DNA from 4 places in the Streptomyces sp. NPDC018029 genome. Region 2 is predicted to be linked to each of the others. Evidence: riboswitches for the same ligand, from Rfam matches in the RefSeq annotation. Region 2 holds a riboswitch; each other region holds the start of a gene.

Region 1 (7,261 bases), on a different contig from region 2:
CTGCTCTGCCCCTGCTGCCGAGGCGAAAGAGAAGTTGGTGAACGACCGTCACCCGTCGGGGAGCTCGACTCCCCCGTCCTCGGCACCCGGCGCCGACCAACCGCACTACACGACGTACGACCAACAGAGCGCCCAGCACGGCGGGTACGGCTACGACACCTACTCCACCGGCAGCTTCGCCACCACCGGTTTCGACACCGGAAGCTTCGAGACCGGAAGCTTCGACACCGGTACTTTCGCCACCGATCCGCTCTTCGGTGACATGCCCGGCACCGGCGCCGACACCGGCCACGACACGGGCCAGTGGGCGACCACCGCGGCCACCGCGGCCACCACGGCCCCGCCGCAGCGGACGACGCTCGCCCAGGACCCGTACGCCGCGCAGTACTACGCCGACACGTACGACACCGGCAGCTACGACACCGCCTCCATGTGGTCGACCGGTGGCTACCAGCAGCTCGCCGACATCCCCTCGCAGCCGGGCCCCGACTCCACGGGCCAGTGGGACACCCCCGCCTGGGACCAGACGCCGCAGCCCGGCGAGTGGGACACGCAGACCTTCGACACGAGCGCATACGACCCGCACGACGCGGCCCCGCCGCACGAGGCCGAGCAGCCCGACCCCCACCAGTACGAGCTCGACGCCGACACCGACGCCGCGTACGGGACCACCGATCCCGAACCGGCCGCCGCGGACTCCCGGAGCGCCGCTCCCCGCACGTCCCGCGCCACCCGCGGAAAGAGCGGCGGCGACGGCGGCCGCTCCAGGACCCGCCGACGGACCCCCGCCAAGCGCTCCGCCCTGTTCACCGTCGCGGTGCCCTCGGCCTGCGTGATGGGCGTCGCCGGTGTGGCCGCCGCCTCCGTGGGCAACTTCGGCGCGGACGACGAGAAGAAGGAAACGGCGGCATCGGCTCCGGACGCCGCGCCCGTGCAGCCCTCCGCCGCCAACAACAAGCTGGACACCCAGCTGGCGAACCTCTCCGCCGACGCCGGCGACTTCGCGGACCGCGCGAGCCGCACGCAGGAACGCATCGACCTCAAGGCCGAGAAGGTGGCCGCCCAGAAGAAGGCGGCAGCCGAGGCGGCGCGCAAGGAGCGGCTGCGCCCCAAGTTCGCCCTGCCGGTCAAGCAGCACGGGCTGAGCGCCTACTACGGCCAGGCGGGCGTCAACTGGATGTCCGCGCACTCCGGCATCGACTTCCCGGTGTCGTACGGCACGGAGGTCCTCGCCGCGACCGACGGCACCGTGTCGACGAAGTGGAACAGCGCCTACGGCAACATGGCGATCGTCACCGCCAAGGACGGCACGGAGACGTGGTACTGCCACCTCTCCACGCACAAGATCTCCAGCGGTCCCGTGAAGGCGGGCGAGCCCATCGCCTTCTCCGGGAACTCCGGCAACTCCACAGGACCGCACCTGCACTTCGAGGTGCGGCCCGGCGGCGGCTCGGCGATCGACCCGCTGCCGTGGCTGCGCAGCCACGGCCTCGACCCGACGTAACCCCCGGGGTCACTCTCCGGCCGCCGCCCCAGGCGTCAGAGCTTTTCCACCGGCGCGTACCTCAGCAGCAGGCGCTTCGGCTTGGGCTCTCCGAAGTCCACCGTCGCCTCGGCGTTCGCACCCGTCCCCTTCACCCCGACCACGGTCCCGAGGCCGAACTGGTCGTGCGTGACCCGGTCGCCGACGGCGAGCGACACCACCGGCTTCTCCGACGCGCGGCGCGTGGCGAAGCCCTGCGCCCCGCCGGAACGCGAGCGCGAGGAGGACAGCGACGAGGCGATCCCCGCGGCGGGCCCGGACGACACGGGCGCACCCACCGAGCCGGTCCGCTTCCAGTCCAGGTGCGTGTCCGGGATCTCCTCGAGGAAACGCGACGGAGGGTTGTACGACGGCTGGCCCCAGGCGCTGCGCATCGAGGACCGCGTCAGATAGAGCCGCTCACGCGCGCGCGTGATGCCCACGTACGCGAGGCGGCGCTCCTCTTCCAGCTCCTTGACCTGCCCGAGGGCGCGCATGTGCGGGAAGACGCCGTCCTCCATGCCGGTCAGGAACACCACGGGGAATTCGAGGCCCTTGGCGGTGTGCAGGGTCATGAGCGTGATGACTCCGGAGCCGTCGTCCTCCTCGTCGGGGATCTGGTCGGAGTCGGCGACCAGGGCGACGCGCTCCAGGAAGTCGGAGAGCGTGCCGGCGGGGGCGGCCCCCTCCTCGCCCTCGGCAGCCGCGCTGTTGTCCTGCTCGAACTCCAGCGCCACGGCCGCGAGCTCCTGGAGGTTCTCGATGCGCGTCTCGTCCTGCGGGTCGGTCGAGGCCTGCAACTCGGCGAGGTAGCCGGTCCGTTCGAGGACGGCTTCCAGGACGACGGCCGGGCCCGCGCCGGACTCGACGATGGTCCGCAGCTCCTCCATGAGCGTGTTGAAACGCTTGACGGCGTTGGTGGAGCGGGCCGCCATTCCGTACGCCTCGTCGACGCGGCGCAGGGCCTGCGGGAAGGAGATCTTCTCGCGCTGCGAGAGCGCGTCGATCATGGCTTCGGCGCGGTCGCCGATGCCCCTCTTCGGTACGTTCAGAATGCGGCGCAGCGGGACCGCGTCCTCGGGGTTGGCGAGGACGCGCAGGTAGGCCAGCACATCGCGGACCTCCTTGCGCTCGTAGAAGCGGACGCCGCCGACGACCTTGTAGGGCAGGCCGACGCGGATGAAGATCTCTTCGAAGACACGGGACTGGGCGTTCGTCCGGTAGAAGATCGCGACGTCGCCGGCCTTGGCCTCGCCTGCGTCGGTGAGGCGGTCGATCTCGTCGGCGACGAACTGGGCCTCGTCGTGCTCGGTGTCGGCGACGTATCCCGTGATGCGGGCGCCCGCGCCCTGGTTGGTCCAGAGGTTCTTGGGGCGGCGGCTCTCGTTCCGCTCGATGACCGCGTTCGCGGCGGTGAGGATCGTCTGCGTGGAGCGGTAGTTCTGCTCCAGGAGGATCGTCGTCGCGTCGGTGTAGTCCTCCTCGAACTGGAGGATGTTGCGGATGGTGGCGCCGCGGAAGGCGTAGATCGACTGGTCCGCGTCACCCACGACGCACAGCTCGGCCGGGTCGTCCTCCTCGCCTCCGGAGGGGCCGACGAGCTCGCGCACCAGGGCGTACTGCGCGTGGTTGGTGTCCTGGTACTCGTCGACCATGACGTGCCGGAAGCGGCGCCTGTAGTGCTCGGCGACGTCCGGGAAGGCGCGCAGCAGGTGGACCGTCGTCATGATCAGGTCGTCGAAGTCCAGCGCGTTCGCCTCGCGGAGGCGTGACTGGTACATCGCGTAGGCCTGGGCGAGGGTCTTCTCGAAGCCGTCGGCGGCCTGTCCGGCGAAGTCCTCCTCGTCGATCAGCTCGTTCTTCAGGTTCGAGATCTTGGCGCTGAAGGACTTCGGCGGGAACTTCTTCGGGTCGAGATCCAGGTCGCGGCAGACCAGGGCCATGAGGCGCTTGGAGTCCGCGGCGTCGTAGATCGAGAAGGAGGAGGTGAAGCCCAGCTTCTTGTACTCGCGGCGCAGGATGCGGACGCAGGCGCTGTGGAAGGTGGAGACCCACATCGCGTTCGCCCGGGGGCCGACGAGCTGCTCGACGCGCTCCTTCATCTCGCCCGCGGCCTTGTTCGTGAAGGTGATCGCGAGGATCTGGCCCGGGTGCACGCCGCGCTCGGCGAGGAGGTACGCGATGCGGTGGGTCAGCACACGGGTCTTGCCGGAACCGGCGCCGGCCACGATGAGCAGGGGGGAGCCGGCGTGCACGACGGCCGCGCGCTGGTTCTCGTTCAGCCCGTCGAGGAGCGACGCCGGGTCGATGACCGGGCGCGGGGCGCCGTCGCGGTAGTGCGACTCCCGGGTCATGGGCGCGTCGAACTTCCCGTCGAACAAATCGTCCGGAATGGGCTCCGGAGCGCTGTCCTCGGGCGGCGGCGGGGGCGCTTCGTCCGCGGCCCGGGAGGGCTGCAGGTCCGCCAGGAAGCTGTCATCAAAGAGGCTGCTCATCGCTTCCCGAGTCTAGGCGGCCCCACTGACAACCCGCTGCGGTTCCGGACACACCCCGGCCCACCTACTGCGCGCCCGCACATGATCACGCTCCGCTACGCCTCGCGCCGCCTCAGCCGCGTCCGCGTCAAGGGCCTCGTAAAGTCACGAAAATGTATCGGGCATATCGAACATCAACCTTCACAGGGGCCTCACGGGTTGGCTAGCGTGCCCGGCGGGCCACTCGCCCTCCACCGGCGAACCCCGCCGGGAACGGGTGGCCTCCGCCGAGTCCGACGTGTTCGGAGCCGGGGACCCACCAGAACCTTGGGGTGAATCGGTCCCGTACGAAGTACGGGACTGTAGGGCAGCCTTCCGAACCACCCGCCCGAACCCGACAGCTAACCCGGTAGGCGGTCTACGGAAGGAGTCGCCTCCCTTGGCGTCGCACCGCAAGCCGCGGACCCGTTCAGCCGGCATACGCACGGCCCCCGCCCTCGGCATCACGACGGCGGCCCTCACCTCCGTCGCCCTCCTGGCACAGAGCGCGCAGGCGGCGCCCTCCGCGCCGGCGAAGCCCAGCCTCGAAGAGATCCAGAAGAAGGTCGACGAGCTCTACCAGCAGGCCGGCGTGGCCACCCAGAAGTACAACTCGGCCAAGGAGCGCACCGACAAGCAGCGCAAGAAGGTCGACCGCCTGCTCGACGACGTGGCCGAACGCACGGACGAGCTGAACGACGCACGCAAGGAGCTCGGCTCCTTCGCCGCAGCCCAGTACCGCACCGGCGCCGTCTCGGAGACGGCCACAATGATGCTCGCCGACGACCCGCAGGGCTACTTCGACCAGAACCACCTGGCGGACCGGCTGACCACGCGCCAGAAAAAGGCGGTCGACGACTACCAGGCGCAGCAGGCGTCGGCGACCGAGCAGCGCACGAAGGCCGCGAAGAGCCTCAAGACGCTGAGCGAGTCGCGGGACGACCTCAGGACGAGCAAGCGGACCGTCCAGAAGAAGCTGGGTGACGCGCGTGAGCTCCTCTCGAAGCTGACCGCCGAGGAGAAGGCGCGGCTCGCGGAGATCGAGCGGAAGAAGAAGCAGGAGGCCAAGCGCAAGGCCGAGAAGCTGGCCCGCGAACAGGCCGCGGAGGCGGAGCGCGAGCGGAAGGCCGAGGAGGCGGCGCAGCGGGAGAAGGAGCGGGGGGCCGACCAGGGCTCTGGTTCCGGCTCCGGCTCCGGTTCCGACGCGGGCTCGGGTTCGGGTTCGGACTCAGGCTCCGGCACCGGCACAGGCACCGGCTCCGGCTCCGGAAGCACCGACGGCAGCTACGCCACCAAGGCCGCGAAGGTCATCGATTTCGCGGAGGCCCAGATCGGCAAGCCGTACGTCTGGGGCGCCACCGGCCCCGACTCCTACGACTGCTCCGGACTCACGCAGGACGCCTGGAAGGCCGCGGGAATCTCCCTGCCGCGCACCACCTGGGACCAGGTGAAGGTCGGCACGACCGTGAAGACCTCCGACGCCAAGCCGGGTGACCTGGTGTTCTTCTACGACGACATCAGTCACGTGGGGATCTACATCGGCAACGGCAAGATGATCCACGCCCCGAAGCCGGGCGCGAACGTCCGCGTCGAGTCGATCTACTACATGCCGATCCACAGCGTGGTGCGCCCCGCATAAGGACGAAGCACGCTCTTGAGGCCGACACACCCTCACGCGCGCGTGGCCCGCATCCTCCCCGGATGCGGGCCACGCGCGCGTGAGGCGTGAAAACTCAGGTCCACAGCACCGCGATGAAGATGTTCGCCGTGGTCAGCAGGCCGACCGCACCGAACATGCCCTTGTCGACCTTCTCCTCGTCCCGCTTCACATAGACCAGCGCGAGGATCACGATCAGCAGGGCCAGCTTGATGCCGATCTTGACGTTGTTGACCGTGTTGTCGTCCGCCTGGTTGAGGCCCACCAGGACCACACCAGTGACGAGCATGATCAACGCGCCGTGCAGCATGCCGGGGCTGAAGCGCGCGGTGCCCTGGCTCATCTGCTTCATCTGGGTCAGGAAGCCGCCCAGGAGCGAGGCGATGCCGATGATGTGCAGGCCGACGAAGAGATGGATGAGTAGGTCCATGAGGCCGGAGCCTAGCCGGGCCTCGGGCCGGGCGTGGCAGGCGCCCCCATAGCACCACACTCCGGCCGGGCAAGCCGGAAACGAGCCATCGGTCACGGCCGCGCACCAAGCAGCCGCCGTCCCGCGAACGGCACGGTCGTTGTCGGTCACTGTCCGCCCACTTCCGCCAGTTGCGCGCACTCCCTCACCAACCCGTGACGGTCGGGTTTAGCGTCCTCCACCAGGTGACCGGCTCCCCAACCGCCGTCCGAACCCGGGACGGCTGTCGGTCGCCACCGCCGAGAAAACCGGCGGCGGCCCGTCCCCCTGTGCGGGCCGCCGCCGGACACGTAAGGAGCCCCACTTCGTGGCAGCGCACCGCAAGCCCAGACAGCGCTCGCTCAGCGGCAGCACGGCCCGCACCGCCGCAACCCTCGCCCTCGCCGGAGCCGCGTCGGCGACCGCCCTGGACGGCACGGGGCACGCGGACCCCCGGCTCGGCCCCGCCGAGGTGAAGTCCAAGGTCGACGCGCTCTACCGCGAGGCGGAGACAGCCACCGAGAAGTACAACGGCGCGAAGGAGAAGGCCGAGAAGGCCGAGAAAGCGCTCCGCGAGCTGCGCGACACGGCGGCCCGCAAGACGGAGAAGCTCAACACCGCCCGCAACAGCCTCGGTTCGTACGCCGCCGCGCAGTACCGCGCAGGCGGAATCGACCCCTCCGTGCAGCTCGCGCTCTCCTCCGACCCGGAACAGTTCCTGGACCGCGCGGCACGCGCCGACCGGGCCGGCAGCCGCCAGGCCCTCGCCGTCCGCGATGTGCGGAAGCAGCTCCGGGAGATGGACCGGCTGCGCGGCGCGGCCGACGACCGGCTGACCGCCCTCCGCGCACGCCAGGCGGAGCTGGACAAGCACAAGAAGACGATCACCAGGAAGCTCGGCGAGGCGAAGCGGCTGCTGTCCCGGCTCACCGCTGAGCAGCGCGCGGAGCTCGCCGGCCGGGAAGAGGACGACCGCGCCTCCCGCTCGGACACCCGTGACGCCTCCCTGGGCGCCGCCAAGGCCCCCAACGCCCGCGCCGCGACCGCCGTCTCCTACGCGTACAAGGCGATCGGCAGCCCCTACGTCTGGGGCGCCACCGGCCCGAACGCGTTCGACTGCT
Region 2 (7,261 bases):
AGGCACTTCACGCGGTCCGGCATGCCGCCCGCGCTCGGGAAGCCCTCAAGGACCTCGATGGCGTCACGGCGCGCGATGTAGTCCTCGTGGGCGGCGCGGTACTGCTTCGCCAGCTCCTCGTCCGTCGTGAGCCGCTCCGACATCTCCTTCATGACGCCGTTGGCCTCCAGCGTGCCGATCGCGGAGGCGGCCCGCGGGCACGTCAGGTAGTACGTCGTCGGGAAGGGCGTCCCGTCCGGGAGGCGCGGCGCCGTCTCGACGACGTCCGGCTGTCCGCAGGGGCAGCGGTGCGCGATGGCCCGCAGGCCGCGCGGCGGTCGGCCGAGCTGCTGCTTGAAGGCCTCGACGTCGGCGTCGGTGGGCTCGGTGCGCGGGGTGCTCGGCGGGGGCGTTTCCATGCCTGTCTTTCGTGTCGGTACGGGTCGGGTACGGATCGGGGAGTCAGTCGTCGGGGCGGTCGGCCTTGTCGACGCCGTCCCAGACGTTCGAGTACCAGGGGCGCGCTGCCGCCCCCTGGTCCGTGCGGCGGCTCTGCGCCGCCGCCGGGTCGATCACCGTGAAGCCGGTCTCGCCCGGCATCACGTAGTGCAGGCGATCTCGGATGCGCTGCTCCGCGTACGCGTCGTCCTGCCAGCGGGCCTTCTCGTCGCGGAGCTTCTCGACGTCCGCGCGGTGCTCGGCCTGCTGTCTGCGCAGGTCGTCGATCTCGGCGCGCTGCGAGACGTACTGCCGCATCGGGTACGCGAGCGCGACGACCAACGAGCAGAGCACGAGCGCGAGAAGGGCGGCCCGGCCGGTGAGCCGGGAGCGGCGGGCCTGGCGCTTGGTCTGGGAGCGGTAGACGCGCTCCGCGGTCTGCTCGCCGAGCAGCCGCAGACGGGTCGCGGTGGAGAACCGGTCCTTGGTCCCGGCCTTGGCCATGGTTCCGCCTCCCCGGCGCAGCGCCTGCACGTACGTACGTCCCCGCACACGGTACGGGACCATGTGCGGGGACGTAGGTAACCCGGCGTCACTGCCAGGCTTAGTGCGTGATCAGCCCTTGAAGCGCGGGAACGCGCTGCGACCGGCGTAGACCGCCGCGTCGTCGAGGATCTCCTCGATGCGCAGGAGCTGGTTGTACTTGGCGACGCGCTCGGAGCGGGCCGGGGCGCCGGTCTTGATCTGGCCGCAGTTGGTGGCGACGGCGAGGTCGGCGATGGTGACGTCCTCGGTCTCGCCGGAGCGGTGGGACATCATGCACTTGAAGCCGCTGCGCTGGGCCATCTCGACGGCGTCCAGGGTCTCGGTCAGCGAACCGATCTGGTTGACCTTGACGAGCAGGGCGTTGGCCGAGTTCTCCTCGATGCCGCGGGCCAGGCGCTCCGGGTTGGTGACGAACAGGTCGTCGCCGACGAGCTGCACCTTGTCGCCGAGCTTCTCGGTGATGGCGTTCCAGCCGGCCCAGTCGTCCTCGAACAGCGGGTCCTCGATGGAGACGAGCGGGTACGAGGCGACGAGCTCCTCGTAGTACTCGGTCATCTCGGCGGCCGAGCGCTCCTTGCCCTCGAACTGGTACTTGCCGTCCTTGTAGAACTCGGACGCGGCGACGTCGAGGGCGAGCGCGATCTGCTCGCCGGGGACGTAGCCGGCCTGCTTGATGGCCTCGAGGATGAGGTCGAGGGCGGCGCGGTTGGAGTCCAGGTTCGGGGCGAAGCCGCCCTCGTCGCCGAGGCCGGTGGAGAGGCCCTTGTCCTTCAGGACCTTCTTCAGCGTGTGGTAGACCTCGGTGCCCCAGCGCAGGGCCTCGGAGAAGGACTCCGCGCCGATCGGGGCGATCATGAATTCCTGGATGTCGACGTTCGAGTCGGCGTGCGACCCGCCGTTCAGGATGTTCATCATCGGGACGGGCAGCAGGTGCGCGTTCGGACCGCCGAGGTAGCGGAAGAGCGGCAGGTCGCTGGCCTCGGAGGCGGCGTGCGCGACGGCGAGCGAGACGCCGAGGATGGCGTTGGCGCCGAGGGAGCCCTTGTTGTCGGTGGCGTCCAGGTCGAACATCGCCTGGTCGATCAGGCGCTGCTCGGTGGCGTCGTAGCCGACGAGCTCCGGGCCGATCTGCTCGATGACGGCGAGGACGGCCTTCTCGACACCCTTGCCCTGGTAACGGTTGGGGTCACCGTCACGGAGTTCGATGGCCTCGAAGGCACCGGTGGAGGCACCGGACGGAACGGCGGCACGACCGGTGCTGCCGTCGTCGAGGCCGACCTCGACCTCGACCGTGGGGTTGCCTCGGGAGTCCAGGATTTCCCGGGCTACGACGACGTCGATGGACGGCACGAGCATCTCCTTCTGGGAGTGTGACGCGTAAACACGATTACGCCGGGCCGCTTCGGCCCTGCGTCTCCTGAGCCTAACCGGCTCCGGGCCTTCGGCCAGCCGACCGCCCGTCCCCTGGGACGGCACAAGGCCCATATGGCGCGGAAACAGGGCGTAAGGCCATGTTCTCTACTCGCTAGTAGCGAACAAGAGGGGCCGGAGGCGGCGGGGGGAACGGGTGCGGACATGCCCCCGCCCCGGTGCGTACGGGGGATACGCGCACCGGGGCGGGGAGCCCGTGGGGACGGGGGGTACGGCCGTGCGTCCGCCGAGGCACGGCCGTGACCGGCCGGGTCAGCTCAGGTGGAGCTGCTGGCCCGGGTAGATGAAGTCGGCGTCGTCGATGATGTCGCCGTTGAGCTTGTAGACCTTCTGCCAGCCGCCCTTGACGTCGTGCGCCTGGGCGATCTTGGACAGGGTGTCGCCCGTCTTGACCTTGTACTCGCCGTCGCCCTTCTCGACCTTCTTGCCGGTCGGGGTCTCGACGGTCTTCTTGGTCTCGGTCTGCGGCGTCGGCTGCGGCTTGGGCGCGGCCTGCTTCGGCGCGGCCTGCTGCTGCGGAGCGGCCTGCTGCTGCGTCTGCTGCGGCTGCGGCTTGCTCTGCTGCTGCGGGGCCTGCTGCTGCGAGCCGCCGCCGTTGTACGCGGCGCCCGAGAGGCCGACGCCACAGCTCGGCCAGGCGCCCTTGCCCTGGCCGGCGAGGACCTTCTCGGCGATCTCGATCTGCTGGGCCTTGGAGGCCTTGTCGGCGGTCGGCGCGTACTTCGTGCCGCCGTACGCGGCCCAGGTGGACGGCGAGAACTGGAGGCCGCCCTGGTAGCCGTTGCCGGTGTTGATGGACCAGTTGCCGCCGGACTCGCACTGGGCGACGGCGTCCCACTCCTGACCGGTGGCGGCGTTGGCCGAGCCGGCCGCCATCAGCGGGGCGGCGACGGCGGCGCCGGTCACGCCGACGAGCGTGGCGACACGAGTGGCCTTGGACGGGCGACGGTGCTTGCCCTTGCCGGAAAGCAGCATGAGTTCATCCCCTACACCGACGCCTGCGAGGTGAGCTGTCGGGTTCGGGCCGATGTGGTTGCCCGGCCGCACTCTCGCGAGTGCGGCTTCACCCCTAGCCGCATGACACGGCACTTACCTTGGGTCCCCCGCTCCTGCCCACGGCGCTCTTGAGCGACGACTGTTCCCGTCCGGCCGTTGGCAGGATTCGGCGTACCGACCGGCGGGGCTCACCAGTGGCGAGCGGTCACGACCGTAGACACGCTCCCCACCGAATTTCAAAGACGATCAGGGCTTCTGAGACCCATCTCTCACTCGCGCCAAACCGGACAACACCGGCCAAGTCCCCCGCAGACGCATCGTCAAATCCCGTTACTTTTCGCCCACATCGAGGCTCTGACCGGGGAGGATGAGATCCGGGTCGCCTCCGACGGTCTTCTTGTTCTCGCTGTAGAGCTCGTGCCATCCGCCGTCGACCCCGAAGTCGTCCGCGATGACCGAGAGGTTGTCCCCGGAGCGGACGGTGTACGTCCCGTCGGCGAGCTTCTCGGAGCGGTCGGCGCCGCGCGAGGCGTGCCGTCCGGGGCGGTCGCCGGCGCTGTCGCTCTCGTCCGCGCGGTCGCCGCGGTGGCGGCCGGAGGAGGAGCCGTTGGGGTCGGTGGCGTCGTCGGCCGGGTCGGTCGACTTCTCGGGCGTGGGTGAAGTGGTGTCCTTCTGGCCGGACTTGCCGGAGTCGCCCTTGCCGACGGCGTCTTCGGCGCCGCCCTTGCCGCCCTTGCCGTCCTTGCCGTCCTTTTCGCCGGACTCGTCGTGATTCTTCTCTCGCGAACCGTCGCCGGAGGCGGGCGTGTCGCTCGCGTCGTCGGAGGGCCGCTCCGAGTCGTCGGAGTCCGTGGCCTCGCCGGAAGACTTGTCCGTCCCCTTCTCGGGGGCCTTGGAGCCCTTGGAACCCTCGGGCTCCTTGGCGTCCTTGGAATCCTTGGAACCCTCGGGGTCCTTGGAGTCGGCCGAACCCGTCGAGTCGGAGGGCGTCGGGGTGACGGGCCCGCCCGGGTCGACGTCGGCCGCGGCACCGCCCTTGCTGAGCCCGGCGATCGGGGCACAGCTCGGCCAGGCCGCGGTGCCCTTGTCGCGGAGGATCTTCTCGGCGACGGCGATCTGCTGCGAGCGGCTGGCCTGGTCGGGGCTGGTCGCGTAGTCGAGGCCGCCGTACGCCTCCCACGTCTCCTGCGAGAGCTGGAGGCCTCCGTAGTAGCCGTTGCCGGGGTTGGCGCTCCACGCGCCGCCGCTCTCGCACTCGGCGAGCTTCTCCCACGTGGTGGTCTCGGCGGCGCTCGCGCTGGTGGCGCCGAGCAGCGGGATGGCGATGGCTGATCCGGTGACACCTGCCGCGACGATGAGGGCCGGGGCCTGGCGGGGGCGTCGGTGACGACCATTGCCGGAGAGCATGCGGGTGCCTTTCAGGAGACTGCAGCGACGACTTGGGCGCCTGGGGCGCTCAAGTCGTCGTGAACGTAGCCGCAGTCGAACGCTTGTCACAAGTCGATGCAGCAGAGATCACGTGAACATCACAGTCCTGACGGCTCGTCAGTGGGGTGTACGCCGGGCACCGTTTTCTGTGCGGTTGTGAACTCCACGGGCAGCGTGCGCAGTCCTCGCATGATCAGCCCGCCACGCCACCGCAAATCCGCGGGATCCGCCGCCAGTTGCAGGTCGGGAAGGCGTCGCAGCAGGGTCGCGAGGGCGGTGCGGCCCTCCAGGCGGGCGAGCGGGGCGCCGAGGCAGTAGTGGATGCCGTGCCCGTATCCGAGGTGCTGATTGTCACGGCGGGAGAGGTCGAGGGTGTCGGGGTCGTCGAACCGGGCGGGGTCGCGGTCGGCGGCGGCGAGCACGACGAGGACGGGGTCGCCCGCCGCGATGTCCTGTCCGCCGATGCTGAGCGCCTCGGTCGCGAACCGCCAGGTGGCGAGCTCGACGGGCCCGTCGTAGCGCAGCAGTTCCTCGATGCCGGTCTCCAGGAGGCCGGTGTCGCCGTCGTCCAGCGCCCTCTGCAGCCGCTCGCGCTGCTCGGGGTGGGTGAGGAGGGCGTACACGCCGTTGCCGATGAGGTTGACGGTGGTCTCGAAGCCGGCGAAGAGGAGGATGAAGGCCATCGCGGCGGCCTCGTTCTCGGTGAGGTGCTCGCCGTGGTCGGAGGCCTTGATGAGGCCGGAGATGAGGTCGTCGCCCGGTTCGAGGCGCTTGCGGTGGATGAGCTCGGCGAGGTAGCCCCGCATCTTCTTGACGGACCGGGCGACACCGCCCCTGGGCCCGCCCCCGTGCCGGATCATCATGCCCGCCCAGTCGCGGAAGTCGTCCTGGTCCTCGCGGGGGACGCCGAGCAGGTCGCAGATGGCGTAGATGGGGAGAGGGAAGGCGAACTCGTGGATGAGGTCGGCGCTGCCCTCGTGGGCGAACCGGTCGATGAGCTGGTCCGTCAGCTCCTGCACCCGGGGCGCGAACTCGGCGACGCGGCGCGGCGTGAACGCCTTCGCGACGAGGCGGCGCAGCCGGGTGTGGTCCGGCGGGTCGATGTTGAGCAGATGCGTCATCAGCTCGGCCTTGCGCTCGCCCGGGATGCCGGTCTTCCCCTTGGCGTGGGCGGGCTCGGCGTGGTGGGCCGGGTTCTTGCTGAGCCGCTGATCGGCAAGGGCCTGCCGTGCATCGGCATACCGGGTGACCAGCCAGGCCTCGACCCCACTGGGAAGCCGCTGCTTGCTCACGGGCTCGTGCTCGCGCAGCCAGGCGTACGCGGGATAGGGGTCGGTGGCGAACTCCCAGCTGAAGAGTTCGGGCTGCGGGGTCGCCCCGGGCGCGGGGGTGGCTCCTGCGGGGCAGGTCGCGGGCGGCTGGTCGTGCATGCGGCGACCGTATCCCTAGGGGGAGCCGGGGCTCTTCCTCGGCCGGGGGTGCGGGTGGCGGGCGTTAGTCGAGGTGGGGGTCCGGGGAGTGGATGGAGAGGGGGCCTGTGGGGCGGAGGGGGCCCTTCAGGCGACGGGTCGCTGAGGCGTCGCCCTCGGATTGGGCGATGCGGAAGTAGTGGACCGCCAGGTGCTGGTGGACCTGGCCGAGCAGGGCGGCCGCCCCGGTCTCGCCCGCCTTCGCGGCGGCCGTGAGATAGGGGAGCGCTTCCTCGTACGCGACCCGGGTCGCGAGGAGGTGGCCGAGGCGGCCGGCCGCGCGGGAGTGCCCGCGGTCGGCGGCCTTACGGAACCAGTCCTCGGCGGCCGCCGTGTCCCCCTCGTCCCCCGCCAGCAGGCCGAGCCATGACATGGCGTCCGCGTCCCCGTTCGCGGCGCGGGGCATGAGAGTCAGCCGGAAGGCGGTCACCAGACCGCGCAGCTCGGCAGGTTCATGCGGCTCCAGTTCCTCGTACGCGCGGACCCACACGCCGTCCGGCACCGGCTCCGTCAGCTCGGAGCGGGCCGCGTCGGCGATCAGCGAGCCGTACGCCCGCCAGGTGCCGGGCCACTCCCCCGGTACGAGCAGGCCCGTCACGCCGTGCCGGGGCGCGGTGGCCCAGGCGAGCGCCTCCTCGAACGTCTCCTCGGACGTCGCCCCGGTCCCGAGGGGGCCTTCCAGGTCGTACTCCTCCTGGACCTTCCTCAGCAGTTTCGGCGTGACGCCCCGGGTCAGCCCGCACCGCGCCAGGTCGATCGCCGCGCGCACCAGGAGGTGGCCGAGCAGCCGCGTGCCCGCGCGGCGCGCCCTGCGCCACTCCTCCCACAGGTCCGGACCGAGGGCGAGGAACTCCGTGATGCCGAGGTCCCCGCGCCAGCGGACGGCGTCCGTCAGGCGCGGGTCGTCGGCCGTCGCGAGCCGCGCCAGCTCCGCCTCGCTCCACTCGGTGGGCACCTCGACGGTCTGCGCGACG
Region 3 (7,261 bases), on a different contig from region 2:
GGCACCGCCTTCGAAAAGCTGACCGCCCTCTCGTACCCCGAGGGCCACCCGTACCACCACACGCCGATCGGCTCCATGGCCGACCTGGACGCGGCCACCCTGGAGGACGCGCGCGCGTTCTTCCGCACGTACTACGCGCCCAACAACGCCGTCCTCTCGGTCGTCGGCGACATCGACCCGGAGCAGACGCTCGCCTGGATCGAGAAGTACTTCGGCTCGATCCCCGGTCACGACGGCAAGCAGCCGCCGCGCGACGGGTCCCTGCCCGAGCGCATCGGCGAGGAGCTGCGCGAGGTCGTCGAGGAGGACGTCCCGGCCCGCGCCCTGATGGCCGCCTACCGCCTCCCGGAGGACGGCACGCGCGCGTGCGACGCGGCCGACATCGCCCTCACCGTCCTCGGCAGCGGCGAGTCCTCCCGGCTCTACAACCGCCTCGTGCGCCGGGACCGCACCGCGGTCGCCGCGGGCTTCGGCCTGCTGCGCCTCGCCGGGGCGCCCTCGCTCGGCTGGCTGGACGTGAAGACGTCCGGCGACGTCGAGGTCCCCGTGATCGAGGCCGCCGTCGACGAGGAGCTGGCCCGCTTCGCCGCCGAGGGCCCCACTCCGGAGGAGATGGAGCGCGCCCAGGCGCAGTTGGAGCGCGAGTGGCTCGACCGGCTCGGCACGGTCGCGGGCCGCGCCGACGAACTCTGCCGGTACGCCGTCCTGTTCGGCGACCCGCAGCTCGCCCTCACCGCCGTCCAGCGCGTCCTCGACGTCACGGCGGAAGAGGTCCAGGAGGTCGCCAAGGCCCGCCTGCGCCCGGACAACCGCGCCGTGCTCGTGTACGAACCCGTGACCGCCGCCGACGAGGGCGCAGAGGCCGCCGAGGAAGAAGAGGAGGCGGCGAAGTGACCGAGGCCGCGACGATGCAGTTCCACCCCCAGCCCCAGGCCGGACAGGCCAGGCCCTGGGCCTTCCCGGCGCCCGACCGCAGCACGCTGCCCAACGGCCTCACCGTGCTGCGTTGCGACCGCCCCGGCCAGCAGGTCGTCGCCGTCGAGATCAACCTCGCAGCGCCCCTGGACGCCGAGCCCGAGGGCCTCGACGGCGTCGCCACGATCATGGCGAGGGCCTTCAACGAAGGCACCGACAAGCACTCCGCCGAGGAGTTCGCCGCCGAGCTCGACCGCTGCGGCGCGACGCTCGACGCACACGCCGACCACCCGGGCGTGCGGGTCTCCCTGGAGGTCCCGGTCTCCCGGCTCCCGAAGGCGCTCGGCCTGCTCGCCGACGCCCTGCGGGCCCCCGCCTTCGCGGACAGCGAGATCGAGCGGCTCGTCCGCAACCGCCTGGACGAGATCCCGCACGAGGCCGCCAACCCGGCCCGCCGCGCCGCCAAGGAGCTCTCCAAGGAGCTCTTCCCCGCGACCTCGCGCATGTCCCGCCCCCGCCAGGGCACCGAGGAGACGGTCGCGGCCATCGACTCGGCGGCGGTGCGCGCCTTCTACGAGAAGCACGTCCGCCCCGCCACGGCCACCCTCGTCGTGGTCGGCGACCTGACCGGGACCGACCTGGACGCCGTCCTCGCCGACACGGTCGGCGCCTGGACGGGCTCCCCGGGCGAGCCGCGCCCGGTGCCGCCGGTGACCGCCGACGACCGCGGCCGCGTCGTCATCGTGGACCGCCCCGGAGCGGTCCAGACGCAGCTGCTGATCGGCCGCATCGGGGCCGACCGGCACGACCGCGTCTGGCCGGCCCAGGTCCTCGGCACGTACTGCCTGGGCGGCACCCTCACCTCGCGTCTCGACCGCGTCCTGCGCGAGGAGAAGGGATACACCTACGGCGTACGGGCGTTCAGCCAGGTCCTTCGTTCGGCGCCGGACGGCTCGGGCGCCGCGATGCTCGCCATCAGCGGCTCCGTGGACACCCCGAACACGGGACCGGCGCTGGAGGACCTGTGGCAGGTCCTGCGCGTCCTCGCCGCCGAAGGTCTCACGGACGCCGAGCGCGACGTGGCCGTGCAGAACCTCGTGGGCGTCGCCCCGCTCAAGTACGAGATGGCGGCCTCCGTGGCGGCCACCCTCGCCGACCAGGTCGAGCAGAACCTCCCGGACGACTTCCAGGCGCAGCTGTACCGCCAGCTGGCCGCCACCGGCACCGTGGAGGCCACCGCCGCCGTCGTGAACGCCTTCCCGGCGGACCGCCTGGTGACGATCCTGGTCGGGGACGCCGCGCAGATCGAGGAGCCCGTCAGGGCGCTCGGCATCGGCGAAGTGAGTGTCGTCACGGGCTGAGTGACGGCTGAGTCACAGTCAGGACATATCGGGACCCCGGTGACCGCTTCAGGCGCCGGGGTCCTCATATGTCCGAATTCATACGGTGGTTGCCTGTCTGCCGTGTGGCGTGCGCTACAAAAGGCGACTTCTGTTTGTCGATTGAAGACGGCGCGTTTAGCGTCGACCCGGCTGTTCGTCGCGCAGTACGCCGCATCCGCGGCACCGGACAGTCATCGCCGAGTCCCCGTACGGCGCGAGCCAGGGGAGCCGGGGACCCACATGTCCCCTGGGGTGAATCGGGCACCTTGCCGCGAGGCGAGGGACCCGTAGGAGACCTTCCTGCTCCGAACCCGTCAGCTAACCCGGTAGGCGAGAAGGAAGGAAAGGATCACCCGCCACATGGCGTTCACCCGTGCCACCGGGAAGCACCGTCGTCCGAGCCGCCTCACGCGTACCACCGCGAACGTCGCCGGTGTCGCGGCGCTCACCACCACCGGTGTCATCGGCGGCCTCGCCGCCCCGGCGCTCGCCGCCCCCGACGAAGCCGCCATGGAGCACACCGGCCTCACCCAGGCGATATCCGTCGGCGACTCGCTCGCCGCGAGCATCGACGCGCAGGCCGCGGCGCAGCAGCAGGCCGCCGACGACGCCGCCGCGGCCAAGAAGGCCGAAGAGGCCGCCAAGAAGAAGGCCGCCGAGGAGAAGCGCAAGGCCGAGGCCGAGGCCAAGGCGAAGGCCAAGAAGGAGCGCGAGGCCAAGGAGCGCGCCGCCCGCGAGGCCGAGCGCAAGCGCCTGAACACCTACGTCTCCCCGATCAGCGGCTCGTACGTCTCCACGGGCTACCAGACCGGCGGCGCCATGTGGTCCTCCGGCAGCCACACCGGCGTGGACTTCCACGCGGCGTCCGGCACCCCGGTCCACGCGGTCGGCTCCGGCACCGTCGTCGAGGCCGGCTGGGGTGGCGCCTACGGCAACAACGTGGTCATCAAGATGAACGACGGCACGTACACCCAGTACGGCCACATGTCCTCCCTCGGCGTCACCGTGGGCCAGACGGTCACCCCGGGCCAGCAGATCGGCCTCTCCGGTTCCACCGGCAACTCCAGCGGCCCGCACCTCCACTTCGAGGCCCGCACCGGCGCTGAGTACGGCTCGGACATCGACCCGGTCGCGTACCTCCGCTCGCACGGCGTCAGCGTCTGACGGACGACGGACGACGGACGACGGACGACGGACGGCAGACGCCGACCCCGCACAGCTCCGAAAGCCCCGGCTCGCCCAGAGCCGGGGCTTTCGCGTTGGCCAAAAGATATCCATGATTTCCGGCCCGCCGTCGGAAATTCCCGCGCTCTGCAATAGAGTCACTGAATGAGCGTCGGTCGACCGCGTTTCGCGGGGATTAAGGCGGAGGTCCGATCATGCGCGTGCCCGCGCACTCTGTATGCACGGCCATTCGGGACGATATTGTCGCCGGCGTCCACGAAAGGGGCGGCCGGCTCACCGAGGAACTCCTCGCGCGCCGCTACGGCGTCTCCCGGGTGCCTGTGCGCGAGGCCCTGCGCACGCTGGAGGCCGAGGGCTTCGTCGTCACCCGCAGGCACGCGGGCGCCTGCGTAGCCGAGCCCACCGAACAGGAGGCGGCCGACCTCCTGGAGGTCAGGACGCTGCTCGAACCGCTCGCCGCGGCGCGGGCCGCGCAGCGCCGCACGGACGCGCACCTGAAGGTGTTGCGCGGGCTCGTCAGGCTGGGGCAGGAGCGCTCCAGGAGCGGCCTGGGGGAGGAGCTGCGCTCACTGGGCGGCTGGTTCCACGAGACGCTCGCCCAGGCCTCCGGAAGCCCCGGCCTCAGCGCGCTGCTCACCCAGCTCCGGCACAAGGTCGCCTGGATGTACGTCGTGCAGGCCCCGGCGGCGCCCGGTGAGTCCTGGTCGGAGCACGCCGCGATCCTCGACGCGGTCGCCCGCCGGGACCCCGAGCGGGCCAGGGCACTCACCGCCGCGCACGCCGAACGGGCCGCGGCCGCCCACCGATTGCGCCCCGCACGCCGGGCCGGCCATGTGAGGGATTCGCAACATGCCGTAAACACGGTGAGCCTCCGGAATTAACGGAGGCTCCGTATATTCCGTATACGAGAAGAAAGCTATTTCTCCGAGCGGATAATCCCGCATACGTCGCTGCATCTGTCGAGTCGATGCATCCGTCGATGCGTACGCCCGCATACGTCGATGGGGTCACCCGGGAATTCCGGGCGACCCCATCCACGTAATGCGGGAAACGTGTCCTAGACCGTCTCCGGAAGCTCCTCGAGCCCCTCCGAGACCAGCTTCGCCAGGCGGTCGAGCGCGGCGTCGGCACCCTCGGCGTCGGAGGCGAGCACGATCTCCTCGCCGCCCTGGGCGCCCAGGCCGAGCACGGCGAGCATCGAGCCGGCGTTGACCGGGTTGCCGCCGGCCTTGGCGATCGTCACGGGGACGCCGGCGGCCGTGGCCGCACGGACGAAGATGGAGGCGGGTCGGGCGTGAAGGCCCTCGGCCCAGCCGACGTTGACGCGGCGCTCAGCCATGTGTTGCTGCCCTTCCAGGTGTCTCACACTTGTCTAGACCAGTGTCTCATGCCGTCACGGGTGCTCTGCCGACCCGCGTCCGGCCCGGGCCGCCCTCGACCCGTCCCAGCTTGCCCCGGCCCCGACGGCCGCGCGACCCGTACCCTGGCCCCATGCAGACCCCGTCGGATCAGCAGGATCGGCACGACTACCCCTCCCACTGGGAAGCCGATGTGGTGCTGCGCGACGGAGGCACCGCCCGGATCAGGCCCATCACGGCCGAGGACGCGGACCGCCTGGTCAGCTTCTACGAACAGGTCTCGGACGAGTCGAAGTACTACCGCTTCTTCGCGCCCTACCCACGGCTGTCCGCCAAGGACGTGCACCGCTTCACCCACCACGACCAGGTGGACCGGGTGGGCCTCGCGGCCACGGTGGGCGGCGAGTTCATCGCCACCGTGCGCTACGACCGCATCGACGAGCGCGGCATGGCCGCCAGCGCGCCCGCGGACGAGGCCGAGGTCGCCTTCCTCGTGCAGGACGCCCACCAGGGCCGCGGCGTCGCCTCCACGCTCCTGGAGCACATCGCGGCCGTCGCCAGGGAGCGCGGCATCCGGCGCTTCGCCGCCGAGGTGCTGCCCGCCAACACCAAGATGATCAAGGTGTTCACGGACGCGGGCTACCAGCAGAAGCGCAGCTTCGAGGACGGCGTCGTACGCCTGGAGTTCGACCTGGAGCCGACCGCCCGCTCGCTCGCCGTGCAGCGCGCCCGCGAACAGCGCGCCGAGGGACGGTCCGTGCAGCGCCTCCTGACCCCCGGCTCGGTCGCGGTGATCGGCGTGGGCCGGGCCCCCGGCGGCGTCGGCCGCAGCGTGCTCGCCAACCTCCGGGAGTCCGGCTTCACCGGGCGCCTGTACGCGGTGAACAGCGCCTTCGAAGAGGAGCCCGAGGGCGCCCGCGTCGACGGAGTGCCCGCGCACCGCTCTGTAGCGGCCATCGAGGAGCCCGTGGACCTCGCGGTGGTCGCCGTGCCCGCCGAGCGCGTCCCCCAGGCCGTCGCCGAGTGCGGTGAGCGCGGCGTGCGCGGCCTCGTGGTGCTCTCCGCGGGCTACGGAGAGAGCGGCCCACTCGGCCGCGAGCGGCAGCGCGAACTGGTGCGCCAGGCCCGCTCCTACGGCATGCGCATCATCGGCCCGAACGCCTTCGGTGTCATCAACACCTCTCCGGAGACGCGGCTCAACGCCTCACTCGCCCCGCAGTCCCCCGCGCGCGGGCGGATCGGCCTGTTCACCCAGTCCGGCGCGATCGGGATCGCCCTGCTGTCCGGACTGCACCGACGGGGCGCGGGCCTCTCCACGTTCGTCGGATCCGGCAACCGCGCCGACGTGTCGGGCAACGACCTGCTGCAGTACTGGTTCGAGGACCCCGACACCGACGTCACGCTGATGTACCTGGAGACCATCGGCAACCCGCGCAAGTTCACGCGTCTCGCGCGGCGTTCGGCCACCACCAAGCCCCTCGTCGTCGTCCAGGGCGCCCGGCACAGCGGCATCACCCCGACCGGCCACGCCGTGCAGGCCACCCGCCTGCCGCACGCCACCGTCTCGGCACTGCTGCGCCAGGCGGGCGTCATCCGCGTCGACACCGTCACGGAGATGGTCGACGCGGGGCTGCTGCTCGCCGGGCAGCCGCTGCCCTCAGGACCCCGCGTGGGCATCCTCGGGAACAGCGAGTCCCTCGGCCTCCTCACGTACGACGCCTGCGTCGCCGACGGACTGCGGCCGCTGCCGCCCCGCGACCTCACGACGGCGGCGACCCCGGCCGACTTCCGTGCCGCGCTCGCCGAGGCGCTGTCGGACGACGGCTGCGACGCGGTGATCGTCAACGCGATCCCCTGGGTGGGTGAGGACGGGGCCGCCACCGACCCCGAGACGCTGGCCACGGAGTTGCGGGCCGCCGCCGCGGGCTGCCCGGCGAAGCCCGTCGCCGTGGTCCACGTCGAGCTCGGCGGGCTCGCCGAGGCGCTGGCCGCCGCGGCCAGCACCCGCCCCGACGCCCCCGCCCCGCCGACCAGCAGGCAACCCGCCGAGGAAGCCGCACCGGACGCCCCGGAGGAGCCAGCACCTGCCACGGAGCAGTACCGCATCCCGGCCTACCCCGCCGCCGAGCGGGCCGTCCGCGCCCTCTCCGAAGCCGTCAAGTACGCCCAGTGGCGGCGCGAGGCCGCCGAGCCGGGGCGCGTGCCCGAGTACGACGACATCGACGAGAGCGGAGCCGCCGACCGCATCGCGGAGCTGCTCGCCGAGGACGGCGACCCGCGCGGACTCACCCTCGCCCCGGCCGACGCCCACGAGCTGCTCGGGCGCTACGGCATCCGCGTACGCCAGGCCCTGCCCGCGCCGGGACCCGACGCTGCGGCAGAGGCCGCGCGCACCCTCGGCTACCCCGTCGCCCTGAAGAC
Region 4 (7,261 bases), on a different contig from region 2:
TACCGCCCGGGCTCCCTCAAGGCGAGGTACGCGGTCCGCGGCGCCGCCGAGATGGTCAAGTTCTGCGCGGAGTACGGCATCGCGCACGAGGTCACCGGCAAGCTGATCGTCGCCACGGAGCGCGCGGAGCTGCCCCGCCTGCACGCCCTGGTCCAGCGCGGCAGGGAGAACGGCATACCGGTGCGCGAGCTGGGCCCCGCCCAGATAGTCGAGTACGAGCCGGAGGTCCGCGGCCTGGCCGCCATCCACGTCGGCACCACGGGGATCTGCGACTACAGCGCCGTGGCGCGGCACCTGGCCGACGCCTCCGGTGCCGAGATCAGGTACGGCGCGGCCGGTGAGGCCGTCCACATCGACCGCCGCCCCGACCGCGGCGTCGCGGTCCGCACCGCCGACGGCTCCGTCGTCCGCGGCAAGGTCCTGGTCAACTGCGGAGGGCTGCACTGCGACGAGATCGCGCGGCTCACCGGTGACGACCCGGCCATGCGGATTGTTCCGTTCCGCGGGGAGTACTTCGAGCTGGCCCGGCCCGAGCTGGTGCGCGGCCTCGTCTATCCCGTGCCCGACCCGGCCTTCCCCTTCCTCGGCGTCCACCTCACCCGAGGCATCGACGGCGGCGTCCACGTGGGGCCGAACGCGGTCCCCGCGCTCGCCCGCGAGGGGTACGACTGGTCGGTCGTCCGCCCCCGCGAGCTCGCCGGGACCCTCGGCTGGCCCGGCTCCTGGCACCTCGCCCGCCGCCACTGGCGGTACGGGGCGGGTGAGCTGCGCCGCTCCGCCTCCAAGTCCGCGTTCACCGACGCGGTGCGCAGGCTGCTGCCCGCGGTCCGCCCCGCCGACCTGGTCCCGGCCCCCGCGGGCGTCCGCGCCCAGGCGGTCCTGCGGGACGGCACACTGGTCGACGACTTCCTGATCCGCGAGGGCCCCCGCACGGTCCACGTCCTGAACGCCCCCTCACCGGCCGCGACGGCATCCCTCCCCGTAGGCAGAGAGGTCGCCCGCCGGGCACTGGGGGTGCTGAGGGGCGAGTGAGGCCCCGGGGACCCGGCACGCCTGATCGCCGCTCCCTGCCCCTCCCGGGGCACACCCCCACCCCCGCCCGCCCCGTAAAATTGCCGCACTGTGTCTGACTCTTCCCGTATCCCTGATGCCTCCGGCGGTCCCGGCAGCTCCGATGTCTCCCGGGCCGGTGGCCGGGCGCAGGCCGCGCCGCGGTTTCCCGGCGGGCCCTCGCCCGATCCCGCGGGCTCGCACCACGAGCGGCGGATCCGCAGCTTCCAGCCCCGCCGCAGCCGGGTGACCACCAGCCAGGAGGACGCGCTGCGCCGGCTCTGGCCCAAGTGGGGCCTGGACATCGACGGGCTGCGCACGCTGGACCTCGCCGAGCTCTTCGGGGACGGCGGGACACCGTCCGACAAGCCCGTCGTCCTGGAGATCGGCTTCGGCATGGGCGAGGCCACCGCCCAGATGGCCGCCGCCGACCCGGACACCGGCATCCTCGCCGTCGACGTGCACACGCCAGGACAGGGCAACCTCCTCGCCCTCGCCGAGCGCAACGGCCTGACCAACGTCCGCGTGGCCAACGGCGACGCGATCATCCTGCTCCGCGAGATGCTGGCGCCCGCCTCGCTCGACGGCCTCCGCGTCTACTTCCCGGACCCCTGGCCCAAGGCCCGCCACCACAAGCGCCGCCTGATCCAGCCGGAGTTCCTGACGCTGGCCGCGCCCTCCCTCAAGCCCGGCGCGCTGCTGCACTGCGCGACGGACTGGGAGCCGTACGCCGAGCAGATGCTGGAGGTGCTCACCGCGCACCCCGACTTCGAGAACACCCAGCCCGACGGCGGCTACGCGCCACGCCCCGACTTCCGCCCCCGCACCCGCTTCGAGGGCCAGGGCCTGGACAAGGGGCACGTCGTCCACGACCTGCTCTTCCGCCGAGTCGCCCCGCCGCAGAGCCGAGTCGCCCCGCCCCAGGACTGAGACCCAGGACCGAGGCACCGTCGCGGCCGCCCGCCACCCTCGTTAGGGTCGACGACGTGGCCACCAGTCCTCCGTATCCGATACCCCCCGAGGCGCCCGCCCCGGGGGCGCTGTCCCGCGTCCGCTGGTGGCAGCGGCGCGCGATACGTGTGGCCGCGCTCGTCACCCTGCTCGCCCTCTCCGGCCTGGTGATCCTGGCCCTGGTCAGGGAGCAGACCGGCACCGAGGGCTTCCTGGTCGGGCTCGGCCTCGCGACCGTGCCCGTGCCGCTGCTCGTCGCCGCGTTCCGCTGGCTGGACCGGGTGGCGCCGGGCCCCTGGCGGAACCTCCTCTTCTCCTTCTCCTGGGGCGCCTGCGCGGCCGCGCTCATAGCGATCGTCGCGAACAGCTTCGCGATCCGCTGGATAGCAACCGCCACCGCCGACCCCAGCAGCGCCGACACCCTCGGCGCCACCGTCATCGCCCCGATCGTCGAGGAGAGCGCCAAGGCGGCGGCCGTCCTGCTCGTCTTCCTCTTCCGCAGACGCGACTTCACCGGCATCGTCGACGGCATCGTCATAGCCGGGGTGACCGCGACCGGGTTCGCGTTCACCGAGAACATCCTCTATCTGGGCAACGCCTTCGTCACCGACCAGCTGAGCCGCGAGAGCGGCCTCGCGTCGGTGACGGCCGCGACCTTCTTCGTACGCGTCGTCATGTCCCCGTTCGCGCACCCGCTGTTCACGGTCCTGACCGGCATCGGCTTCGGCATCGCCGCGCTCTCGGCCGAGCACCGGCACCTGCGCCGCGTGCTGCTCCCGCTCATCGGGCTGCTGCTCGCGATGGGTGTGCACGCGCTGTGGAACGGCTCGGCGGTCTTCGGGCAGTACGGCTTCTTCGCCGTGTACGCCCTCTTCATGCTCCCGGCGTTCGGCCTGCTGACCTGGCTGGCGATCTGGACCCGGCAGCGCGAACTGCGCATGATCCGCGCCGAGCTGCCCGTGTACGCGGCGGCGGGCTGGCTCACGCCGCCCGAGCCGTACGCGCTCGGCTCGATGCGCGCCCGCTCGGTGGCCCGCGACTACGCCTCGTACACCTGGGGAAAGGCCGCGGCCCGCACGGTCGCGGAGTACCAGATGTACGCGACGTCGCTCGCGTTCCTGCGCCACCGGGGCCGCCTCGGGCGGGCCGGTGCCGACTTCGTCGTACGCGAGCGGGAGCTCCTCGAAAAGCTCTGGGAGCGCCGCGAACCGTCCCGCCCCGCGCTGGCGTACGCGGCCGGGGCGACGGCGCCGGCCCTGCCCCCGATGCCGTACACGCCCTACCAGCCGTACCAGCCGTACGGCCACACCCCGCCCCCGTACGGGCAGCCGCAGCCCCACCCGGCGTACGGCTACCCGGCGCACAACCCCTACCGCAACATCTGACCGCCGGACGTCAGGCGGACGCCGCGGTCAGCGCCGCGACCTCCGCCTCCGTCAACTCCAGGTCGCCGACCGCGAGCAGGGCGGGCAACTGCTCCACCGTGCGCGCGGAGGCGATCGGCGCCGCCACGGTGGGCTGTGCCGCGAGCCAGGCGAGCGCCACCGTCGCGACCTGGGCGCCCCGCGCCCCGGCGATCTCGTCGAGCGCGGCGAGGACACGGTCGCCCCGCTCGCTCCCCACGTACTCCTCGACCCGGCCGCTCCGCGCGCTCTCCACCTGGGCGCCCTTGCGGTACTTGCCGGTCAGGAAGCCGGACGCGAGCGCGTAGTAGGGGACGGCGGCGAGACCGGAGCGGGAGGCGACCTCCTGGAGCGGGCCCTCGTAGGTGTCGCGGGAGACGAGGTTGTAGTGCGGCTGGAGCGCGACGTACCGCGCGAGGCCCTCGCGGTCGGAGAGGTCGAGCGACTCCTGGAGCCGCTCGGGGGTGATGTTGGAGGCCGCGATCGCCCGCACCTTGCCGGCCCGCACCAGTTCGTCGAGCACGCCGATGATCTCCTCGACGGGGAGCGACGGGTCGTCGTAGTGGGTGTAGTAGAGGTCGATGTAATCGGTGCCGAGACGGCGCAGGGAGGCGTCGACCGCGCCCTTGACGGTGGTCGCGGAGAGGCCCTTGTACTCGGGGTGCGCGCCGGCCTTCGTGGCGATGACGACGTCGGAGCGGTTGCCGCGCTCGGTCAGCCACTCGCCGATGAGGGTCTCGGACTCGCCGCCCCGGTTGCCCTCCGCCCAGGCCGAGTAGACGTCGGCGGTGTCGATGAAGTTGCCGCCGGCCGCGGTGTAGGCGTCGAGGACGGCGAAGGACGCCGTCCGGTCGGCGGTCCAGCCGAAGACGTTGCCGCCGAGGGCGAGCGGGAAGACCTCGAGGTCGGAAGAGCCAAGCGGGCGTAGAGAAGTCATATGTCCCTCAACACCGGCGGCGGAAACGGAATTCCGTTCGGCCGGACCGGCAGCCCTGGCGTCGGGGGGTTGTCGCCAGGACCGCCGGAGTCTCTCAGAAGGGGGTGGGGGCTGCGTCCCGGGGTCGGGTCAGGGGTTCAGGCCCTTGCTCTGCAGCCAGCCGAGGGGGTCGATCCCGGAGCCGCCGGGCGTGTGGACCTCCAGGTGGAGGTGGGGCCCGGTGACGTTGCCCGTCGCGCCGACGCGGCCGATGACGTCGCCCGTGCTGACCTTCTGGCCCGCGCTGACGTTGAGCGACGACTGGTGGCAGTACCAGATCTCCGTGCCGTCCTCCAGTTCGAGCACGGTGCGGTAGCCGTACGCGCCCGCCCAGCCGGCCTCCTTGACGGTGCCGGTGTGCACCGCCTTGAGCGGGGTACCGGTGGGGGCAGCGAAGTCCAGACCCGTGTGGTGCCCGGAGGACCACATGGAACCGGCGTCACCGAAGTGCGACGTGAGGGTGTACGAGGAGGTGGGGATGGCGTAGCTCTTGGCGAGCTTGGCGCGGCGCTCGGCCTCGGCCTTCGCCTTCCGGGCCTCCTCTTCCTTCTTCTTCTTGGCCGCGGCCTTGGCGTCCGCCGCCTTCTCGGCCGCCTTCTGCTGTTCGGCGGCCTCTTCGGCGGCCTTCTTGACGGCGGCCTCCTCTGCCGCGGTCCGCACGGCGGTGTCCGCCTGCTCCTGCTGGTTCTCGGCCTGCTGCATGATGCGGGCGCGCAGCGCCTCGCCCGCGTCGGTGGTGCCCTGCTCGGCGTCGGCGGTGCTGACACCGGCGGCGGTGAGCGGAGCGGCGGCCGCGGCCGTGGTGGTCTCCGGCGAGTCCTCGGACATCAGGGACCCGACGCCCGGCAGGGACTCGGCCGCCGGCAGCGAGTCGGCGACGGCGCCCACGCCCGGCAGGTCGGGCAGGGATATGGAGACCGGCGGCTTGCCGTCCTGGGCGGTGGCGATGCCGCCGGCGCCGACGGCGGCGATGACGCCCACGCCGAGCACGGTGGAGCTGCGGGCGAGCCCGCCGCCGCCCTTCTTGTGCACGCGGTGCCTGCCGCGGACGGGGCGGATGGACTCCTCGGTGGGGTTCCACTCCTCGAAGGTGTCGAGGGGGCCCTCGTCGTACGAGCCGAAGTCGTCGTCATTCGGCACGTACACGGCTCGGGGGGCAGGCCGGTTGGACGCCACTGGGGCGCGCTCCTTTCCTTCCTTCTCGCCTACCGGGTTAGCTGACGGGTTCGGAGCAGGAAGGTCTCCTACGAACACCTGGCACGGAGGCACAGCTGCCCGATTCACCCCAAGTTGGTGGTTCCCCGGCTCCCTTGCGGGATTAGGCGCGTGCGCGCGGAGCCGCCTCTAGTGACGGCTGGGACGACCGCGCTGCGTTATCGAACGTTAATAGACAGGGGGTCCGTATTCCAAGCCGTTCCGGTTGATCGTTAACGCTGATCGCGTGTACGTACCGGGACACGAGGGTGCGGACCGGGGCGAGTTGACCCCCGGCCTTCAAACACCAGAGCTTCACATTTCCTTGACAGAGTGTCAGTTGTTATGCGGAGGGGTGTACTTCAGTCACCGGCGGTGACCTCCGGATCGCCGGCGGCGGGCCGCCGCACCGCGAGCAGCGCCATGTCGTCCGTCATGGCGCCCCCGGTGTGCCGCCGCACCTCCCCCGCCAGGGCGGCGAGCAGCGCGTGCGGGCCGCCCCGGCCCGGGAAGATCCGCCCGCCGAGCCGCGCCGCGGGATCGTAGAACTCCCCCGCCGCGTCCCGCGCCTCCGACAGGCCGTCCGTGTAGAAGAGCAGCGTCGCGCCGGGCGGGAACTCCGACTCGTCCGCCCGGTCCGGCCAGACCCCCAGGTCCCCCATGCCGAGCGGCAGCGCGGGCTCGCTCGCCGACATGACGCACAGCCGCCCGTCGCCGCGCAGCAGCAACGGCGGTGGGTGCCCGCGGTTGATCAGGCGTACGGAGCCCTCGCCGTGCCGGATCTCCGCGAGGACGGCGGTGGTGAACCCCTCGAACGCGTCCAACCCGTCGCGCCGGGTGCCCTCACGCGCCAGCGCCCGCTCCAGGCGCTGCGCCACCGCCTCCAGGGTGGCCTCCTGCTCGGCGGCCTCCCGGAAGGCGCCGATGACGACGGCGACCGCCGCGACCGCGCCCATGCCCTTGCCGCGTACGTCGCCGACGATGAGCCGCACGCCGTGCGGGGTGTCCTGCACGGCGTACAGATCGCCCCCGATGAACGCGTCGGCCTGCGCGGCCTCGTACCGTGCCGCGATGTCGAGCCCGCCGATGCGCGGGTCCGGCGCGGGCAGCACGGCGCGCTGGGTGGCCTCGGAGATGGAGCGGGCGATGGCGAGCCGGTCGTTGCCGCGGCGCACGACACGGTTGATCACGATCGCGAGGGCGGCGACGGTCGCCACGGTGACCACTTCGGTGACGGCCTCGACGTGGCTGCTGACGCGGTTGCCGTAGTGCAGGAAGTAGTGCAGGAAGAGGACGGCGCCCGTGGCCGCCGCGCCGGTCAGGACGGTGCTGAGCAGCGAGTAGAAGGGAGCGGCGATCAGCGGGGCCGCCGTGAAGAGCGGGGCGGCGGTGAACTCCGGCGGGGTCGACACGTCGTAGGCGACACCGACGATGAGCAGCAGGAGGGGCAGGACCCGCACGAAGGCGCGCTCGGTACCGGTGGCACCCCTGGCCTCCCTGGCCCCTCTGACCCCCCTGGCCCCTCTGCCGTCGGGTACTCCTCGCTGCCCCACCGCTTGTCTCCCGCCGACTCCGCGCCCATGACCGCGCTCCACCCAGGGTTCCCGCAGCGGGAGGAGGGTGCGACCTGGTGTGGGCCGAGCGGGTTACGGGCCCGGAAAACACCTGAGGCCGGGAAGCTGATGCT

Evidence for each region. Region 2 has a riboswitch for cyclic di-AMP ahead of ACH4D5_RS18730 (transglycosylase family protein). Riboswitches for the same ligand answer to the same signal wherever they lie in the genome.
Region 1: another riboswitch for cyclic di-AMP. It lies ahead of ACH4D5_RS09570 (NlpC/P60 family protein); the one in region 2 lies ahead of ACH4D5_RS18730 (transglycosylase family protein).
Region 3: another riboswitch for cyclic di-AMP. It lies ahead of ACH4D5_RS22250 (M23 family metallopeptidase); the one in region 2 lies ahead of ACH4D5_RS18730 (transglycosylase family protein).
Region 4: another riboswitch for cyclic di-AMP. It lies ahead of ACH4D5_RS12895 (M23 family metallopeptidase); the one in region 2 lies ahead of ACH4D5_RS18730 (transglycosylase family protein).

Annotation. Positions count from the first base shown of each region.
Region 1 is NZ_JBIRFV010000003.1:203,596-210,856, reverse strand. Features, by position in the region: gene ACH4D5_RS09580 (peptidoglycan DD-metalloendopeptidase family protein) at 38-1,504, shown strand; gene pcrA (DNA helicase PcrA) at 1,540-4,017, opposite strand; cyclic di-AMP (ydaO/yuaA leader) riboswitch at 4,272-4,428, shown strand; gene ACH4D5_RS09570 (NlpC/P60 family protein) at 4,436-5,674, shown strand; gene ACH4D5_RS09565 (hypothetical protein) at 5,769-6,122, opposite strand; gene ACH4D5_RS09560 (NlpC/P60 family protein) at 6,469-7,261, shown strand, end outside.
Region 2 is NZ_JBIRFV010000005.1:546,540-553,800, reverse strand. Features, by position in the region: gene ACH4D5_RS18750 (DUF501 domain-containing protein) at 1-398, opposite strand, end outside; gene ACH4D5_RS18745 (septum formation initiator family protein) at 442-921, opposite strand; gene eno (phosphopyruvate hydratase) at 1,033-2,313, opposite strand; partial or broken gene ACH4D5_RS18735 (LysM peptidoglycan-binding domain-containing protein) at 2,647-2,850, opposite strand; partial or broken gene ACH4D5_RS18730 (transglycosylase family protein) at 2,974-3,369, opposite strand; cyclic di-AMP (ydaO/yuaA leader) riboswitch at 3,374-3,525, opposite strand; gene ACH4D5_RS18725 (transglycosylase family protein) at 3,721-4,797, opposite strand; gene ACH4D5_RS18720 (cytochrome P450) at 4,917-6,248, opposite strand; gene ACH4D5_RS18715 (sel1 repeat family protein) at 6,313-7,261, opposite strand, start outside.
Region 3 is NZ_JBIRFV010000007.1:151,944-159,204, forward strand. Features, by position in the region: gene ACH4D5_RS22240 (M16 family metallopeptidase) at 1-894, shown strand, start outside; gene ACH4D5_RS22245 (M16 family metallopeptidase) at 891-2,276, shown strand; cyclic di-AMP (ydaO/yuaA leader) riboswitch at 2,483-2,645, shown strand; gene ACH4D5_RS22250 (M23 family metallopeptidase) at 2,658-3,461, shown strand; gene ACH4D5_RS22255 (GntR family transcriptional regulator) at 3,677-4,363, shown strand; gene ACH4D5_RS22260 (HPr family phosphocarrier protein) at 4,540-4,821, opposite strand; gene ACH4D5_RS22265 (GNAT family N-acetyltransferase) at 4,974-7,261, shown strand, end outside.
Region 4 is NZ_JBIRFV010000004.1:17,480-24,740, forward strand. Features, by position in the region: gene lhgO (L-2-hydroxyglutarate oxidase) at 1-1,032, shown strand, start outside; gene trmB (tRNA (guanosine(46)-N7)-methyltransferase TrmB) at 1,123-1,980, shown strand; gene ACH4D5_RS12885 (PrsW family intramembrane metalloprotease) at 2,037-3,386, shown strand; gene ACH4D5_RS12890 (aldo/keto reductase) at 3,397-4,341, opposite strand; gene ACH4D5_RS12895 (M23 family metallopeptidase) at 4,471-5,556, opposite strand; cyclic di-AMP (ydaO/yuaA leader) riboswitch at 5,568-5,715, opposite strand; gene ACH4D5_RS12900 (PP2C family protein-serine/threonine phosphatase) at 5,937-7,169, opposite strand.